DNA from 4 places in the Shewanella baltica genome. Region 3 is predicted to be linked to each of the others. Evidence: predicted binding sites of a transcription regulator. Region 3 holds the regulator's gene; each other region holds the start of a gene.
What was found. The regulator MetJ, encoded in region 3, represses methionine synthesis genes. The targets are predictions, from matches to a motif close to TAGACGTCTAGACGTCTA.
Positions count from the first base shown of each region.

Region 1 (4,561 bases), 3.6 Mb from region 3:
GCTAAGTCAGCAGAGCCGCCTAACAGTTCAGGTAACATAGCACCGAAAGCACCGATAGCATTTTGTGAGGCTTTACGGCTCGCAATACCTTCGGCTTTGTCCTGTGATGCTTGCACGAATGCCTGCGCTTTCTCTTCGAAATCAGCAGGTAATTCACCTTTCAGTACGCGGCGCTCATATTCAGCAGCCAGTTCTGGGTGAGCTGCGCTATAAGCCGCAAACTTCTCGTTCCATGCCGCTTCACGGGCAGCACCGGCTTCTTTGGCATCCCAACCGGCATAAACGTCAGCAGGGATTTCAAACGGTGCGTATGGCCAGCCAAGGAATTCACGGGCTGCGGCGATTTCCGCATCGCCTAATGGCGCGCCGTGGCAATCGTGGCTGCCAGATTTGTTGGGTGAGCCAAAACCGATAATGGTTTTGCAGCAAATCATGGTTGGTTTATCGGTCACCGCTTTCGCCGCTTCGATAGCTGCACGGATTGCCGCGCTATCGTGACCGTCAACACCGGCAATCACATGCCAGCCGTAAGCTTCAAAACGCTTTGGCGTATCATCGGTGAACCAGCCTTCAACATGGCCATCGATAGAAATACCGTTGTCATCCCAAAATGCGACCAGTTTGCCTAGACCTAAAGTACCGGCTAATGAACAGGCTTCGTGGGAAATACCTTCCATCAAACAGCCGTCGCCGACGAAGCAGTAAGTGTAGTGATCAACGATATCGTGACCATCACGGTTAAACTGTGCCGCTAAGGTTTTTTCAGCAATCGCCATACCGACTGCATTGCTGATGCCCGCGCCGAGTGGACCCGTTGTGGTTTCAACACCTGGGGTGTAACCGTATTCTGGGTGACCCGGGGTTTTTGAATGCAATTGACGGAACTGTTTCAGTTCTTCGATTGGTAATTCATAACCTGTCAGGTGAAGTAAAGAGTAGATCAGCATTGAACCGTGACCGTTAGAAAGGACGAAACGGTCTCTATCTACCCATTTAGGATTGGTCGGGTTGTGCTTAAGGAAATCATTCCACAGCACTTCAGCAATATCTGCCATACCCATTGGGGCGCCGGGATGGCCTGAATTTGCTTTTTGAACTGCATCCATACTTAACGCACGGATTGCGTTTGCGAGTACTTTACGGGAAGACATGCTCTCTCCTGCTTGTTTGTGGGGTCTAGCGGGCAATTTGGATGCATATTTTCCCCTACATGCCAGTGTGACGCAAACTAAAATTATCATTCACTCAGCAAAAGATGGCCGTATCGTAAACTCGCAGAAACAAGCTAGTCACTTTACTGGCGTTTACTTGAGTGGGCATCGCAAGGATCACTTGTAATGGAGAAATAAATTTCTCAAAAACATAGCAAACTTAATACTATGAAATATAAGTAAAATAACCACTTTAAGACTGAGCACAGTCGTTTTCAGGTCACAATCTGAGAGGATTTTTTCTCACTGGGGGTGATCGGCAATCAGATTTAAACTAAAATAGCCGTCTAGATGTAGATGCTTCTACACGTTTGAATGCTAACGACGAGATTTTCCTACTATGGCAAAGCACTTGTTTACTTCTGAGTCGGTCTCAGAAGGTCATCCCGATAAGATTGCAGATCAGATTTCTGATGCTGTGCTAGATGCAATTCTGGCTCAAGATCCAAAAGCACGCGTGGCGTGTGAAACTTATGTCAAAACTGGCATGGTATTAGTCGGTGGCGAAGTCACGACTTCTGCTTGGGTTGATATCGAAGAAATCACCCGTAAAACGGTGCGTGAAATTGGTTATACCCACTCAGATATGGGTTTTGATGCAGACTCGTGTGCGGTATTAAACGCCATTGGTAAGCAATCACCTGATATCAATCAAGGTGTAGACCGTGCTGACCCTGCTGAGCAAGGTGCAGGCGACCAAGGGTTAATGTTTGGCTATGCCAACAACGAAACCGACGTCCTAATGCCAGCGCCTATCACTTATGCCCACGCATTAGTGAAGCGTCAGTCTGAAGTGCGTAAAAACGGCACGCTACCTTGGTTACGCCCAGATGCGAAAAGCCAAGTCACGTTTGCCTATGATGATGGCAAAATTGTCGGTATTGATGCTGTCGTATTGTCGACTCAGCACAGAGATGACGTATCACAAGCCGACTTAATTGAAGGCGTGATGGAAACCATCATCAAGCCAGTATTACCGGCTCAATGGCTAAACAAAGACACTAAGTTCTTTATCAACCCAACTGGCCGTTTTGTTATCGGTGGACCAGTAGGCGATTGCGGCTTAACCGGTCGTAAGATCATCGTTGATACCTACGGCGGCATGGCCCGTCATGGTGGTGGCGCATTCTCTGGTAAAGATCCATCAAAAGTTGACCGTAGCGCGGCATACGCTGCCCGTTATGTGGCAAAAAACATCGTTGCTGCAGGTCTTGCTGATCGCTGTGAAATCCAAGTGTCTTACGCTATTGGTGTAGCAGAGCCGACTTCTATCAGCATCGAAACCTTCGGTACGGGTAAAGTGTCTGAAGATTTGCTGATCAAGTTAGTACGTCAACACTTCGAACTGCGTCCATACGGTTTAACGGCCATGCTCGATTTAGCACGTCCGATTTATCAAGCGACTGCCGCTTATGGCCACTTTGGTCGTAACGAATTCCCTTGGGAAGCAACAGACAAAGCTGAAGCACTGCGCGCTGACGCGGGTCTATAATCGGTTTCGATTAAAACCCGTTAATATTGCAAAATATAAAAACCGCTACCCAGCGGTTTTTTTATGCCTGCAATTTGGTTCCCCAAAGCAAGATAAAGGTATCTTCAGTTGTGCAGCATTCATTGTCATTGTTTCCCCTATGACTCACCACCTCTTTGTTTAACAAAAAGCGTCCCTGAGGGCTCAACTAAAAGATCCTGTTTTAGAAGGTCACAGGTGCAACAATGCCAATCCTCCCCAACCCTCTAGCTGTTCGTTCAGCTAAAAAGCTATTACCCCAAAGCAAGATAACTTTATCGTCAGTTATGCAGCATGAATTGTCATTGTTTCCCCAGTGACTCGCCGTAAATATATCCCTATAGGCTCGACGACGGCATCCATGCCGCCAACGGTCACTGTTGCAACAATGCCAATCCTTACTAACCCTATCGCTGTTCGTTCAGCTAAAAAAGCTATTTGCCCCTAAGTGCGCCACGGCTCGAAGAACAGCCCTTTGTTATCTGATAATTTGAGATACTTAAAGTAATGGGTACCCAAAAGAAAGACCTGACCATGAGGAATTGCAAAAATAGTTACAGTGAATCAGACTTACCTAGTCTGGTTCATGAGCATTTGCCCCGCTACGTGTCTTCGCTCATTAGCTTGCTTTATTGAAAAAGCATTTACAATCAAGTAATTATTAGAGATATGGATTAGTTAATTGGTTTTGAAAACGTGCATTCGCGTTTTCCCAGATGGTATATTTAATCGGAAGCTGATAAGTTCATTACAATACAGATAGTTAACTGTGTTGGTCCAACAACGTTAACCGTTATCGCGCATGTGCACAGATAAAATGTTAGAAGAAAATGAATATTAGAACATTCTTACTAGGTTTGATAATTGCCAATTCATATGCATATGGGGCAGATATGAGAGATATCCCGGGGAAAAAAATAACACTTGATTCCTTAAACGAAATGTTCCAGAACATAAAAAATGAAACATCATGGAATATATCTGGCCCCATGCTCTGGGGGTATTTCTTTACACATCACGAACCACAGAAATTAGAGCAAGCAGCCGAAGAATTAATAAAACAAGGATATAAATACGTAGATATATACTTGTCTGATAAAGATGATCCTAATGAGCCAGATATCTATTGGTTACATGTAGAAAAGGTTGAAATTCATTCACCTAAGACACTAGATAAAAGAAACGATGAACTATACATCTTTGCAAATAAGTATGCTTTGGATAACTACGATGGAATGGATGTTGGGCCTGTGAAGCAATAGTGCATCTAATATAAGTTGCCTAACCAGTCTGCTATAGCTCACTTGGCCACGTTGCGGCTCTTACTATTTTGCAAAAGATAAATCCATAGATATTTTAATCCGAATTTAACGAGTTAGAGTTATTGAGGTAACTCATTTATATCCCAAAGTGAGCTCATGAATCACTCTACACCAGACTGATTCACGTCAGCCGCTAAACCTCGTCCTATTGCCCTGTTTGCGGCTATTCTGGGGCGGTTTTTTCCCTTTAGATGAATCAAATCTCTAGAGAACTGATTCATGTCCCTGTTATGCCTATTCCGACTGGTTTTATCGTTTATTGATTAGTTTGTAGCCAAACGAAGCATTGCTAATAGAATAGCTAATCCGAATCTGGCTCATAAGAGTGAATTATCTAACAAGGTTTTGTCCAAAAGCTTGCTGGGTATCTCCTTCATACAGACTGGTTACACTAGTGCCCAAAAGGTGAGCAATGGTGATTGGCGAGACGACCGTCCGCCCCATGGACGGGGCGGTCGAGCATCCAAGGACGGACTGGCTGCGAGTCGACGAGCGAATGCCATGGCAAGCCAGTGTGA
Region 1 covers NZ_UGYM01000002.1:536,629-541,189, reverse strand. Annotated here, with positions in the region: gene tkt (transketolase) at 1-1,151, opposite strand, end outside; gene metK (methionine adenosyltransferase) at 1,552-2,703, shown strand; gene DYH48_RS02425 (ribonuclease E inhibitor RraB) at 3,615-3,983, shown strand.
Region 1: metK (methionine adenosyltransferase) is a predicted target of MetJ. The motif match lies at 1,492-1,509, and genes of this name have one in related genera.

Region 2 (4,561 bases), 350 kb from region 3:
CTCGACTTAACCGCTAACGTAGGGAACAACAACGACGTTTCTGTTAATCAAGCGGGTAACAATAACTTTGGCGCGGCTAAAGGTATTGCAGGCGACAACAACACAGTAGACATGGTCCAAAAGGGTGATAACCATGTTGGTTTCGTTTACGCACTTGCAGGCAGCGACAACGATATTTCAATGGATCAAAAAGGTAACGGCAACACGGCTTATCTTGCTATGACTACGGGTAATGACAACACTGTCGATATTACCCAAAATGGCAGCGGCAACACTATCGGTGATACTTTAGTGGCCGATATCCAAGGTAATGATAACGATATTACTATCACCCAAAAAGGCGATGTCAACGGTGCAGAGTTCCAAGTATGGGGCGATAGCAACGATGTTGACTTGAAACAAAAAGGCGATGCTAACTTCGCGACCTTTGGCGCATACGGCACAGATAACGACTTCGATTTATCTTCTAAAGGCGATAACAACGAAATCGTTGCCTTCGCATCAGGTGAAGACAACAGCATTGAAGTGAGCCAAGAAGGCGATATCAACTTTGCCTATGTCGATGCAGTGGGTAGCGATAACGAAGTTGATGTTGAGCAAGATGGCGCTCAAAACGAAGCCGTCATTTCCATTGCTGGCAACAATAATGCCGATGTCACGGCACTGCAAGATGGTGATCTTAACCTTATCGATTTGATTATCGAAGGTGATGAAAACACTGCACAAATTGCTCAATCAGGTAACGGTAACTGGGTCGGTGGTGACGCAAGTAGCTCATTCGCAGTTAGCGGTGATAATAACAGCCTGTTGATCACTCAAACGGGTAATGACAACTTAGTATTAGGTTCTCAAGCTGGCAATAACAACAGCATCAGCGTTAATCAATCAGGCAATATGAACGTTGCTACTGTAGTACAATACTAACGAGTGCAGTTAAGTCGTCACAGTTAAATTCTTTAGCTGTGACATTTAAACGGCAATCAAAAATAAAGCGGGAATGTTTATTTAAACATTCCCGCTTTATTTATATTGATGAATCACCAAATGAGCTAATAATCATAAAAAAAATCAACAGTAACGACAAAAGACTCATTACAAAAACCTTTTACTGACTAGCTGCATAACTCAAAGTGGGTCTGATAGGTTTGCGCCCAACGCAACAATTCAACACGATTACGGGACTGGGTTTTACGGAAGATAGAGGAAATGTGTGCCTTCACCGTATGTTCGCTGATGCACAATCGGTGGGCGATTTCTTTATTCCTTGCGCCACTCGACACAAATTGAATAATAGTGCGCTCACGGGATGTCAGCATCTGCAGCATAGCCACTGAATCGGAGGGCATCTCATTATTGCCATCGAGCTTTTGTACTACCCGACGGAACACCTTACTCAGTAGTGTTCTATCGTACCACAGCTCCTCTGCCACCATTTTACGTAAACCCGTCAACATCAAATCCAAACGTTGATCGGCAAACAACAGGCCACGAATACCGAGTAACATAGCCGACTCTTGATCTAAAGAGTCTCGCTCGACTTGGTACAGCGCCACGGGGAAATGTGATACTAAGCGCGAAGCCAGTAAAGGTATTCCCTTGTTATCGAGTGCAGAGCCTTTTTGGGTGATCAAATAGAAACTTCGACGACTTTTATCTAAATCCAATTCCGCCGCATGTTTAACGACGCGAGTTTTCAAACCTATGGATTCAGCGAGTAACGCTAAATGACATGGCGCCGCCATTTGGTGTAAAAAAACTAACTCATTAATTGTGCTCAATGACTCTCCTCCCTGAAAAGTATTATCTATTAGCAAAATGGTATGTTTGACCAGCCTCTTTAGTTTGATTTTTAAACATTCCATTAACCTAGTTGATTCTGACTAGTTAAAGACTGAAAAACATCACCCAAATGTACTATTCCCTCTTTAATCCTAGTAAGTTCGACTAACTGACCGAAGACAATTGGAATAACAGTAGAAAATACTATTGAGCTTAACCGACTCACGAAACCTAGTACTTTCAAACTATGAAGACATCACCCCCAAAGTTGCAACAAAAAACTAACACCATAGTGTGACAGCTAAATGCCATCACACTCACGCCAAATGTTTTATGGAAGGATGAACTAATGATTCGAGTAGAAACAATCAGCAGCTCACTGCCACTAGCTCCTGAGTTTAAGTGCCGCTATTTGTTTATCTTGAAAACGAGACAATAAAACGAGTGCGACAACCGCGCCAATTAATGCCATCAACATGTCTGATTGAGTGTCCCATACATAGCCTTGGGTACCCAAAAAGGCTTCGGCACCTTCACCTGTTGCCACGGCAACCCACCATTCGATGAGTTCATAAAACGCCGAAAACGCGAGCACAAAACACGTGACTAAAAAAGCACACCAAGCACCGGGTTTGACCGCTTGATTACGCAGCATAATTTCACGCGCTAACATGGCAGGGATAAAGCCTTGAGCAAAATGACCTAACTTGTCGTAATTATTACGTTCTGAGCCCATCCAATGGGCAATAGTGTCGAATAATGGCACTTCGGCGTAGGTGTAATGCGCGCCGACAAACAACACACAGCAATGGGCTAACACTAAAACATACACCAGCGGCGTTAATGGGAAGCGTTTGCGGGTAAAAAATAGCAGTGGCACAGCCACTAATGCGGGAACCGCTTCGAGCCACCAAGTGAAAGGATCTGCGGGATTTATCACCGACCACACGAGCACTAAGAGGTAAATAGCACACCACGCGATTTTGTTATTCAATGTTTCTTCCTCTTATGCGATATTGTTCTTAATTTAGAATATTAACTTTAGCCATCTAGCCCTCCACACTGAGTAAAAAAAGTGCTATTTTGGTGGGTGAAGGTTGTCAGCATATCATAAGAAACATTTCTATTAATTAGAGGGTACCCATATCATGGCGAAACATTCGCTGGACAAGGATAAGATCAAGATCCTGCTGTTGGAAGGCGTCCACCAATCTGCGGTCGATGTACTTGAGCGTGCGGGATACACCAACATCGAATACCACAAAGCCTCATTAGGCAATGAAGCATTAATTGAATCCATCAAAGATGCACATTTCGTGGGACTTCGTTCACGTACCCAATTAACTGCCGAGGTGCTAAAACGCGCCGAGAAGTTGATCGCGGTCGGTTGCTTCTGTATCGGAACCAATCAAGTTGATCTTGCCACCGCCGAATCCCTTGGTATCCCAGTATTTAACGCGCCATTCTCCAACACTCGCAGTGTTGCCGAACTCGTGATTGGCGAAATCATTATGCTGATGCGCGGTATCCCTGAGCGTAACGCCATCGCCCACCGTGGTGGCTGGATGAAAACCGCCGCAGGCAGCTACGAAGTGCGCGGTAAAACCTTAGGCGTAATCGGTTACGGTCATATCGGTACTCAGCTTGGCATTCTGGCTGAGACGCTGGGCATGCGCGTGGTGTTCTTCGATATCGAAGACAAATTGCCACTGGGTAATGCACAGCAAATTCATTCAATGGAACAGTTACTGGCGCAAGCTGACGTAGTGAGCTTACACGTACCAGAAACCCCACAAACCAAAGACATGATAGGCGCAGCTGAATTTGCGGCGATGAAAAAGGGCAGCATCTTTATCAACGCCTCACGCGGTACTGTGGTTGATATCGAGGCCTTAACGGTCGCCTTGAAAGAACGTCACCTCGCTGGCGCGGCGATTGATGTGTTCCCAGTTGAGCCGCAATCTAATGACGATGAATTTATCAGCCCACTTCGAGGTCTTGATAACGTATTACTGACACCGCATGTGGGTGGGAGTACTGCAGAAGCCCAAGAAAACATTGGTATCGAAGTCGCGGGCAAGCTCGCTAAATACTCAGACAACGGCTCGACCGTATCTGCAGTTAACTTCCCTGAAGTATCGCTACCTATGCATAAAGGCACCTCACGCTTACTGCATATTCACCAAAACCGTCCTGGCGTGCTGATCAAGATCAACCAAGCCTTCTCGGAAAAAGGCATCAACATTGCCGCGCAATATCTGCAAACTACCGCTGAGATTGGTTATGTGGTCATGGAAGTCGACACTCACCAAGCCGAAGAAGCCTTAGTTGAGTTAAAGGCAATTGAAGGCACACTGCGTACCCGCGTGCTGTTTTAAGAGTTAAGCCGAATCGCATTAAGCGTTTCGGCTAAAGTACACAGACTGAGGCGCACATATCATTCACAGATATGTGCGCCTTATGCTTTTGAGCCAACAGGAATTCCGTTACAATCTAGCCTCTCACATCGCCTTCATTTTCAGGATCTCGCTATGACTATTTCAGTTTCTACGCCCCATTGGGATCTGGACGCTTCTTTGCCTCCACTCATGCTTGCCAACTTATCTCATATGGGCCTTATTAAAGTGGTTGGAGAACAAGGCCGCAGTTTCATCCATGGCCAAGTGACCACTGACATCAGCTCATTAGCCGATAACCAATGGCGCTGGGGTGCACATTGCGATCCAAAAGGTAAAATGCTGGCCAGTTTCAGGACCTTTGCCATCCAAGATGCGCTCTTTAT
Region 2 covers NZ_UGYM01000002.1:3,820,230-3,824,790, forward strand. Annotated here, with positions in the region: gene DYH48_RS17085 (curlin) at 1-924, shown strand, start outside; gene DYH48_RS17090 (helix-turn-helix transcriptional regulator) at 1,113-1,778, opposite strand; gene DYH48_RS17095 (DUF2238 domain-containing protein) at 2,165-2,773, opposite strand; gene serA (phosphoglycerate dehydrogenase) at 2,928-4,157, shown strand; gene ygfZ (tRNA-modifying protein YgfZ) at 4,311-4,561, shown strand, end outside.
Region 2: serA (phosphoglycerate dehydrogenase) is a predicted target of MetJ. The motif match lies at 2,822-2,839, and genes of this name have one in related genera.

Region 3 (4,561 bases):
TTAAAAAAGCAGACGAGCTGTACTTTATCCAAGGCAAAGTGGCGGTGCACACCAATGGCGCCACCCACAATGTGCCTATGTTGGCGAACTTGATGTCGGATAACGCTGTGTGGGTTCACCCCGTCACTGCGGGCAAATTAGGGATCAGCAATGGCGACCCAATCCGCCTCACCAGCAGTGTTGGCACAGAAGAAGGCCATGCCTTAGTCACGCCGGGCATTCGCCAAGATACAGTGTTTGCTTACATGGGCTTTGGTTCTAAAAACAAAGAGTTGGTCAGAGCAACGGGCAAAGGTATCCACTGCGGTAACTTACTGCCGCACGTTACTGCTCCTGTGTGTGGCATGACAGTGCACACCACGGGCGTCACGCTGGCAAAGCGCTAATCGGAGGCTTAAATGAATAAACGATATGTAATGGTGCACGACGAGAACAAGTGCATCGGCTGCCAAGCTTGTAACGTGGCGTGTCGCAGTGAAAATGGCGTACCCGAAGGCGTTACTCGTCTGCAAGTGCGTGTGGAAGGCCCCTTCGGTGAGATGCCCAATCTGCATTTCAAATACCACAGGGTATCTTGCCAGCAATGTGAAGATGCGCCCTGCGTTAAGGTGTGCCCAACGGGCGCGGCCTATGTGGGTGAAGACGGCATTATCTCTATCCATACCGAGAAGTGTGTTGGCTGTATGTACTGTGTGGCAGCGTGCCCTTATAAAGTGCGCTTTATGAACCCAGAAACCAAGGCGGCGGATAAGTGTAACTTCTGTAAAGACAGTCGTTTAGCGCGGGGCGAAGAGCCAGCGTGTGTGACTGTGTGTCCAACCGATGCCTTAGTGTTTGGCGATGCTAATGATCCGCAGAGTGAAGTGGCCATCATGCTCAACACTAAAATTACATACCAAGATAAAACCCATTTGGGCACTAAACCTAGGGTATATCGCGTTCCTACCAAAAGAGGGGGGATTTGATTATGAACAATACTTGGGGCGACATGGCGCAATATGATCCTGTCACTTGGCACTGGGTCATCGCCGTTTACCTGTTTATGGCGGGGTTATCCGCGGGCAGTTTATTGATTGGCATTGGTTTACGCTGGGCGAATAAGGAACTCAGCGCCGGAGCCGAAAGCAGCATTCTTAAGGCGGCCGCCATTATTGGACCTGTGGCGATTAGCTTAGGTTTAGCCTGCTTAGTGTTTGATTTAACCAAACCCTTCCACTTCTGGCTGATCTTAATTCACTATAACTTCCAGTCAGTTATGGCAATCGGGGTGCTGGCGCTGCTGGCGTATTCTCCCTTAGCCTTTGCGTACGCCATTATTGTGCTGCGGGATGACTTACCAAAATGGGGTTTGGGTTTCCTAGCGCCTATCGCTACGTTACTTATGCCATATCGAAAGCTGATTGAAGTATTGTTGTTTGTCCTCGCCATTGGCGTAGGGGCTTACACTGGCTTCTTAATTTCGGCGATGAATGCTTACCCTATGCTCAACACTGCGGTACTGCCTGCGCTGTTTTTAGTGTCGGGTTTATCGGCGGGCGCTGCGGCAAACGCGGTACTGGCACTCTTGCTGTTTAAGACTGACAGCCACGATAAAACCTTAGTCAAGATGCACGGTTTAGAATTGCCTGTGATGGCGATTGAAATCCTGTTCCTGTTCATGTTGTTCTGCGCCTTGTACTTCAAGGGCGGCGCGGCGGCTGCGGCCTTAGCGTCGTTAACCTCTGGGCTATGGGCAAGCGTGTTCTGGATAGGGGTTGTCGGTATCGGCTTTGGTATTCCATTGCTGTTTATGCTGCTACCAGCCGCGACTCGCCACACTAAGGGCGCAATGATCATGGTTGCCTGCGCTAGCTTAACCGGCGTACTCGCCTTAAGACACTTTATTGTGTACGCAGGGCAAAGCTATTTAAGCTGAGTGTAATGGCTTTAGATATTGATAGATAAAGAAAAAGCACTGGCAATGTCAGTGCTTTTTTATTGTTTAAATCTTCAGATGGTTTGCCAGTACAAGTAGGGCGCTTATTGGGGCAATAACTCGATAACCGACTTCACCGTTAGCACTAAGGCGCTGATACTGCACAGGACTAAGGTCGCCATTTTAGTCTTGTCTTTATCGACACTGCCCACCAATCGCCCCGCGACTAAATACCCTAAAAGCACAGAAGGTAGCAACATTAAGGACAGCCACAGGTGCTTCAATTCTAATAAGCCAGTGATCGCCAGAATGACCATAGCTATGGTGGAGCTAAAAATGAAGAAGGCCGACAGGGCGGCGCGAAACTGCGAGGCATCTTTGCCTGACAATAGAATCGCCATCGGCGGGCCACCAATAGCGGCAATATTACCGAAAATCCCCGAGACGACGCCCGCCCCAAAGAGGGTTTTCTTATTCACTGGCAGGCTGAATTTATACAGGCTGAGGATAACCGCGACAGCCACAATGGCGGCGATGGATAACCCGAGTATGGGCTGAGGCGCAAACAGCAACAGACTCGCGCCGATAAAACCACCGGGCACGCGACCTAGGAGTGCATATTGCAAGCCATTGAATTCTAAATGACCACGTTCCCGGAATAAGGTCAGTAGCGAGATGGTAAATCCCATGGCAATAACGGGACCCGGTACGAGCTGCGGATCGACGATATACAGCAAAGGACTGGCGACAACCGCTAGGCCAAACCCAATCAGGCTCTGGGTTAAGGCGCCAAGAAATACAATCAGTGAGGCCAAGGCGAGAGTCTGTGGATCTATCATAGAAAACATAGGATTCCATATAAACAAAAAGGGATCGTTAACGATCCCTATTGATGAGCACTGTGATGTAACTTTGCCAGCGACAAGTCGCTATTCCATGTCTTCCCACTCGATCCCCATCTCGTCCATCAGCAACTTGGCTTCGGCGGGAATGCTGTCTGGGCTATCTTTTGACAGATCTTCATCGTTAGGCAATGGCTGGCCAGTGTAGGCGTGCAAAAATGCCTCACACAACAGCTCGCTGTTGGTGGCGTGACGCAAATTATTGACCTGACGACGAGTTCGTTCGTCCGTAAGGACCTTAAGCACTTTGAGCGGAATAGACACAGTAATTTTTTTTACTTGTTCATTCTTCTTGCCATGTTCAGCATAGGGGCTGATGTATTCCCCATTCCATTCAGTCATTGACTCACCTGTTATAACGCTAAATTCGGGGCAGATTTTAAACCCTTACAAAGAACAGTCAAATTATTGCTACTATTTCTTTGTGATTGCAAACAGATTTCTTTATGTTCAGACGTCTAAACGTCTTCACGCCTATTGACGATGGCCTTGGGCTTAGGTACATTTAGACGTCCAGACATCTCTATCAGTCTACCGAATTTAGGAGTCCACCCATGGCAGAGCGTCAATTAGCCACACTGGCAGTGCGTCAGGGTATCGAAAGCGATACTCAATATGGCGCAGTTGTGCCACCGATTTATTTGTCGACTAATTACGCCTTCGATGGTCATAAAAATCCCCGCGAATTCGATTACAGTCGTTCAGGCAACCCAACACGCTGTATTTTAGGCGAAGCATTAGCGCAATTAGAAAAGGGCGCCACTGGCATAGTGACCTGCACTGGCATGGCGGCCATCACCCTAGTGACCACTTTGCTCGGCCCCGATGATCTATTGGTGGTGCCCCACGATTGTTACGGCGGTTCTTACCGTTTATTTACTAATTTGGCGAAGAAAGGCCAGTTTAAGCTGATTGTGGTTGATCAAACCGACAGCCAAGCGTTAACCGCAGCGATCGCGCAAAATCCTAAGATGGTGTGGCTCGAAACCCCGTCTAACCCGCTATTGCGTGTGGTGGATATCGAGGCTATTGCTAAGGCAAGCCATGAGGTCGGCGCGCTAGTCGTGGTCGATAACACTTTTTTATCGCCGATATTGCAACAACCCCTATTGTTAGGCGCGGATATCGTTATCCACTCCACCACTAAATACATCAATGGTCACAGTGATGTGGTTGGCGGCGCTGTGGTTGCCAAAGATGCACAAATTGGCGAAAGCTTACATTGGTGGTCGAACACGTTAGGCTTAACGGGATCGGCTTTTGATAGTTACTTAACCCTGCGCGGCCTACGTACGTTAGCGGTGCGAATTCGTGAACATCAAGCCAATGCCCAGCGTATTGTTGAGGTATTGACGCAAAGCCCTGTGGTGAGCAAAGTTTATTACCCCGGTCTTGCGGATCACCCTGGTCACACCATTGCAGCCAAGCAACAAAAAGGCTTTGGCGCTATGCTGAGTTTTGAGCTCAAGGGCGGCGAGGCCGAAGTCGTGGCCTTTTTAGGTGCACTCAGCTTATTTAGCGTGGCGGAAAGTTTAGGTGGCGTTGAAAGTTTAGTGGCCGTGCCCGCAACTATGACCCACAGAGCCATGGAGCCGCAGGCGCGTTTTGAGGCAGGCATTAAAGACACCCTATTGCGTCTATCGGTGGGTATTGAAGATGCCGCCGATTTAGTTGCAGATATTCAAGCAGGATTAGCCGCCGTTGCGGCTTGTCAGTAGAGGAATAATAGATGGCACGTTGTCAC
Region 3 covers NZ_UGYM01000002.1:4,171,265-4,175,825, reverse strand. Annotated here, with positions in the region: gene phsA (thiosulfate reductase PhsA) at 1-386, shown strand, start outside; gene DYH48_RS18650 (4Fe-4S dicluster domain-containing protein) at 399-965, shown strand; gene nrfD (NrfD/PsrC family molybdoenzyme membrane anchor subunit) at 968-1,915, shown strand; gene DYH48_RS18640 (sulfite exporter TauE/SafE family protein) at 2,020-2,763, opposite strand; gene metJ (met regulon transcriptional regulator MetJ) at 2,845-3,159, opposite strand; gene metB (cystathionine gamma-synthase) at 3,372-4,535, shown strand; gene DYH48_RS18625 (bifunctional aspartate kinase/homoserine dehydrogenase II) at 4,547-4,561, shown strand, end outside.

Region 4 (4,561 bases), 3.7 Mb from region 3:
GTTTTATTGAAGGCGATAACGGTAACGAAGGCGATAAGCTGGCCAGTTACGTGCTTGGTAATGTAGCCTTGAATTATAATCGTGATGCTTGGCTTGCCAGCCTGCGTATCGATAACCTATTTGATAAAGACTATGTCAGCGCAGGCTATTACGGTGGCCTTTGGGGTGATAGTTATTACTCTGGTCGAGGCCGCGATATTCGTTTTACCCTTGGTTATCGCTTCTAGGCATTGATTCGCTCAATTTCGATAAAGCCAGACTCACTCAGTCTGGCTTTTTATTTTTTAGGCTCTGTTCAAGGAATAAATTTTGAAATAGGTATAGTCTTGAATATCGTTTCAGTAGAGTGACTAAATTGTCGTTATCTTTAGTGGTTAGCGGGCAGCAATAACTAAACAGGAATAATTTATCTATTACTCTGCTGTTTGTGGCTGAAATTCTTTAAATTTTGGGTATGATGTGAACGGTAACCGAATTATCTTATTGTTAATAAACAGGTGCAAAGTGTCTTATGACAGATCTTGAGCAACAGGTTTTTACTCAAGTTAGAGCTATCATAGCGAACGAAGAGCAAGTAATAGGTCGTCGAGGGATTTTAATTCCACTCAAAAAAGCGATCCTCGCTGAAGGCGACATTCGTAACGTGATCGACATTATCTCGAGCGATCCCGCATTGGCGGCGCACATGCTAATGCGCAGCAATTCCACACAGGCAGCTGTAGTGGAAAATCATAAAACTCGCTCGTTGAAAGAAGCTTTGATCCGCTTAGGTCAAGTGAATATCTATCGTTATGCCTTTACGTTTTATCTGAAAGAACGCCTCGATGAGCTGCCGCAACCTTATAAAAAGTTAGTCCAAGGTTATTGGAAGTTGACTGAAGATATTGCAACAGATGCGGTGGACAGTTTAGCGGAGATGGAAGGCGTTGAGGTTGATGCTGATGAGGTGCAAACCTTGGCCCTGTTCAGTGTGTTCGGCCAAATTATCGCGCTCACGGCATTTGCCTATTTAAATGCTAATGCCGAACAATCATTCCCTTTAAGCGTGATTAAGTCATTGATTGATAATCAACAGCAGACTTTGACCATAGAATCATTCGAAGCGTTAGATTTAGATCAGGACTTACGCCAAGAGTTTATGATTGCCCATAATTTGCGTCAGACCCGCAATTCGAATTCCCCTGGTTTAATCCTGCGCCGCGTATTGTCTATGCGTGGTCTATTGATGAATCCGCTGTAATATTTCGATACGACGAATCACTGTTTGATCCTATGAAATAGTCATTAGATTCAATAAAAAAGCCTGCATCAGCAGGCTTTTTTGTTAGGTTTCACCTGTGTTAATTTGTCTTCTGCTGGCGGGATAAACCTTCACTCGCCACCAGTTGTAACCAATTTTGGATCAAGGCTGAGTTGGCGCTATGGCGGCGATAGGCGCCAAACAAAGGGCGTTTCAAGCCTTCTTGCCCGAGCTTCACTGTGGTAAGGCTTAGGCCATGCCCTTCATTTATCGACCAATTTGGCAGCGCGGCTATACCGTCTTTACAGGCGATGCGTTGCAGTAACATCATGGTTAAATCACAGGTTTTCTGCTCGCCCGCTTCTATGCCTGCGGGTTCTAAAAAGTGGCGATAGATGTCTAAACGCGTCAGTGGTACGGGATAACTGATAATAGGCAAGTGTGCTAATTGCTTAGGGGTGACATAGGCTTCTTTTGCTAGAGGATGATCTTTAGCAACCACTAACTTCACTTCAAAATCAAACAAATGCTGATAAGCGAGTGAATGCCCAGGTACAGGATCTGAGGTCAGCACTATATCCAGTTCACCCATTTCCAAGGCATTGAGCGAGTCGAACAAGTGACGGCTCGACAGATCTAACTCCGCTTGGGGATAGTCTTGCCTAAATTGCTCCATCACAGGCATTAACCAGCGAAAACAGCTGTGGCACTCAATACCTACCCGCAACTGATTGGTTTCGGTTTCAAGGCCATTCTTAAGATCTGTCTCGGTTTCTAACACCTTAGGCAAAATCTCTTCCGCGAGATGAAGCAGGCGTGCACCTTCTTGGGTGAATGACAGCGGCTTACTCTTACGCACAAAAATAGGCGAGTTAATCCTTTGCTCCAGCTCCTTAATTTGGTGGGAGAGTGCGGATTGAGTGACAAAACGTTTTTTGGCTGCGCCCGCCAAACTGCCACTTTCCTTCAGGGCCATTAAGGTTCGCAGATGTCTTAGTTCGATCATGTTCACTCCAGGTGAATTTCGCTCATGTTGTGCTTGAAATTAATTCGGTTGCTGGAATAGAGACTAACACAATAAACTTCTAGACGTCCAGACGCCCATTGTTATTTATCAAGGCGGAAATGCTGAAAAGTGCCAAGAGAAAACAATCTGGTGGGTGCAAGTGCCGAATTTGGCTTATCTCAAATAAAGGAAGATAGGGTATGCAATTAAATAGTCTTGGGTTTCCCCGCATCGGGCGTCGTCGTGAATTGAAATTTGCCTTAGAAAAATACTGGCGTGGTGAGATCACTCAGGCTGAACTGCGTGAAGTGGCGAGCGAACTGCGCCGTACCCATTGGCAGTGGCAAACCGCAGCGGGTATCGAGCAAGTACCCGTAGGTGATTTTGCCTTTTACGATCAAGTATTAACCCTAAGTGCGACCTTAAATGCCATTCCTGAGCGTCACCGTGGTGAAGGCGCAATCGATCTTGATACCTTATTCCGTGTTGCCCGCGGCAGAGCGCCAACGGGCCAAGATGCGCCAGCCTCTGAAATGACCAAATATTTCAATACTAATTATCACTATCTGGTGCCTGAGCTGACGCAAAACCAAGAGTTTTCGATTGCTTACGAGCAGTTTTTTGATGAAGTCAGCGAAGCGCAAGCGCTAGGCTATAAAGCCAAACCTGTGCTACTCGGCCCAGTCAGTTACTTGCACCTTGCTAAAACCGTCGGCCAAGAGTTCGATAAGTTAAGTTTATTACCGAATTTATTAACGGCTTATGCTGACATTCTGGCGCGTTTCGCCGCCCAAGGTGTGGAATGGGTACAGTTAGATGAGCCTGTGTTGGCATTAGAATTAGACCTGCATTGGCAAGCGGCGATGACTAAGACTTATCAAGCATTAAGCACTGCTAACGTTAAGGTTCTCTTAGCGAGTTATTATGGCGGTATTGCGCATCATCAAGCCCTCGTATCTGCCTTGCCAGTTGCTGGTTTGCACTTAGATTTAGTTACAGCGCCAGAACAACTGGTTGTGTTTGCAAATGCGTTGCGCAGTGAGCAAATTTTGTCAGCGGGTGTGGTTAATGGCCGTAACGTGTGGGCGGCAGAAATCGATTTGATTGCCGAGCGTATTGGCGCTGTGGCGCGTGATTTAGGCGATCGTTTGTGGATTGGCACATCATGTTCATTACTGCATAGCCCAGTCGATTTAGATGTTGAAGTCAAACTATTACCTGTACTGCGTAAGCAGTTGGCCTTTGCTAAGCAAAAACTGTTGGAATTGAGCAAAGTTCGCCAATTATTGTTGGCGTCTAGCTCGGATGAAGCACAGAAAATCAGTGCTTTTTGTATCGCTCGTCGCCAAGCAAAAGCGCAGGCTGCAGACAAGCAAGTAGTTGATCGCGTTTCGGCATTAACCGCTGCAGATTATGAGCGGGCAAATGATTTCAGTGTGCGCCAAAGTGTGCAGCAACGAAAATACCAATTACCTCTGTTGCCAACCACGACCATAGGTTCGTTCCCACAAACACCGGCAATTCGTGGACTACGCAGCCGCTGGCGCAAGGGTGAGCTTAACGATGCGCAATATACAGAGCAGTTACAGCAAGTGACCCGCGATACTATCGATCGCCAATTAAAGCTGGGTATCGATGTGCTTGTGCACGGTGAAGCCGAACGTAACGACATGGTGGAGTACTTTGGCGAGCAGTTAGCTGGTGTTGGTTTTAGTAAAAATGGCTGGGTGCAAAGCTATGGCTCACGCTGTGTTAAGCCCCCCTTGATTTACGGTGATGTGAGTCGTCCAAAAGCCATGACAGTCGAGTGGGCAAAGTTTGCCCAGAGTCTCACCGACAAGCCCGTAAAAGGCATGTTGACGGGGCCAGTGACGATTTTGCACTGGTCATTTGCCCGTGAAGATATCAGCCACGATGCGATTGCGACACAACTGGCGCTGGCTATTCGTGATGAAGTGGTCGATTTACAAAATGCGGGGATTGGCATTATTCAAATCGATGAGCCCGCCTTCCGTGAAGGTCTGCCATTGAAACAAAGTGAGTGGCAAGCCTATTTAGATTGGGCGGTGAATGCCTTTAAACTCAGCGCTGCTGGCGTGACTGATGAGACTCAAATCCACACTCACATGTGTTACAGCGAGTTTAACGACACGATTGGCGCGATTGCTGCCATGGATGCCGATGTGATCACAATCGAGACTTCGCGTTCACGGATGGAGTTACTCAACGCCTTTGAAGATTTTGAATATCCAAATGAAATTGGCCCCGGTGTATATGACATCCACTCACCAAACACCCCAAGTGTGGAGGCCATG
Region 4 covers NZ_UGYM01000002.1:425,389-429,949, forward strand. Annotated here, with positions in the region: gene DYH48_RS01910 (TonB-dependent receptor) at 1-227, shown strand, start outside; gene DYH48_RS01915 (HDOD domain-containing protein) at 512-1,240, shown strand; gene DYH48_RS01920 (LysR family transcriptional regulator) at 1,341-2,246, opposite strand; gene metE (5-methyltetrahydropteroyltriglutamate--homocysteine S-methyltransferase) at 2,447-4,561, shown strand, end outside.
Region 4: metE (5-methyltetrahydropteroyltriglutamate--homocysteine S-methyltransferase) is a predicted target of MetJ. The motif match lies at 2,319-2,336, and genes of this name have one in related genera.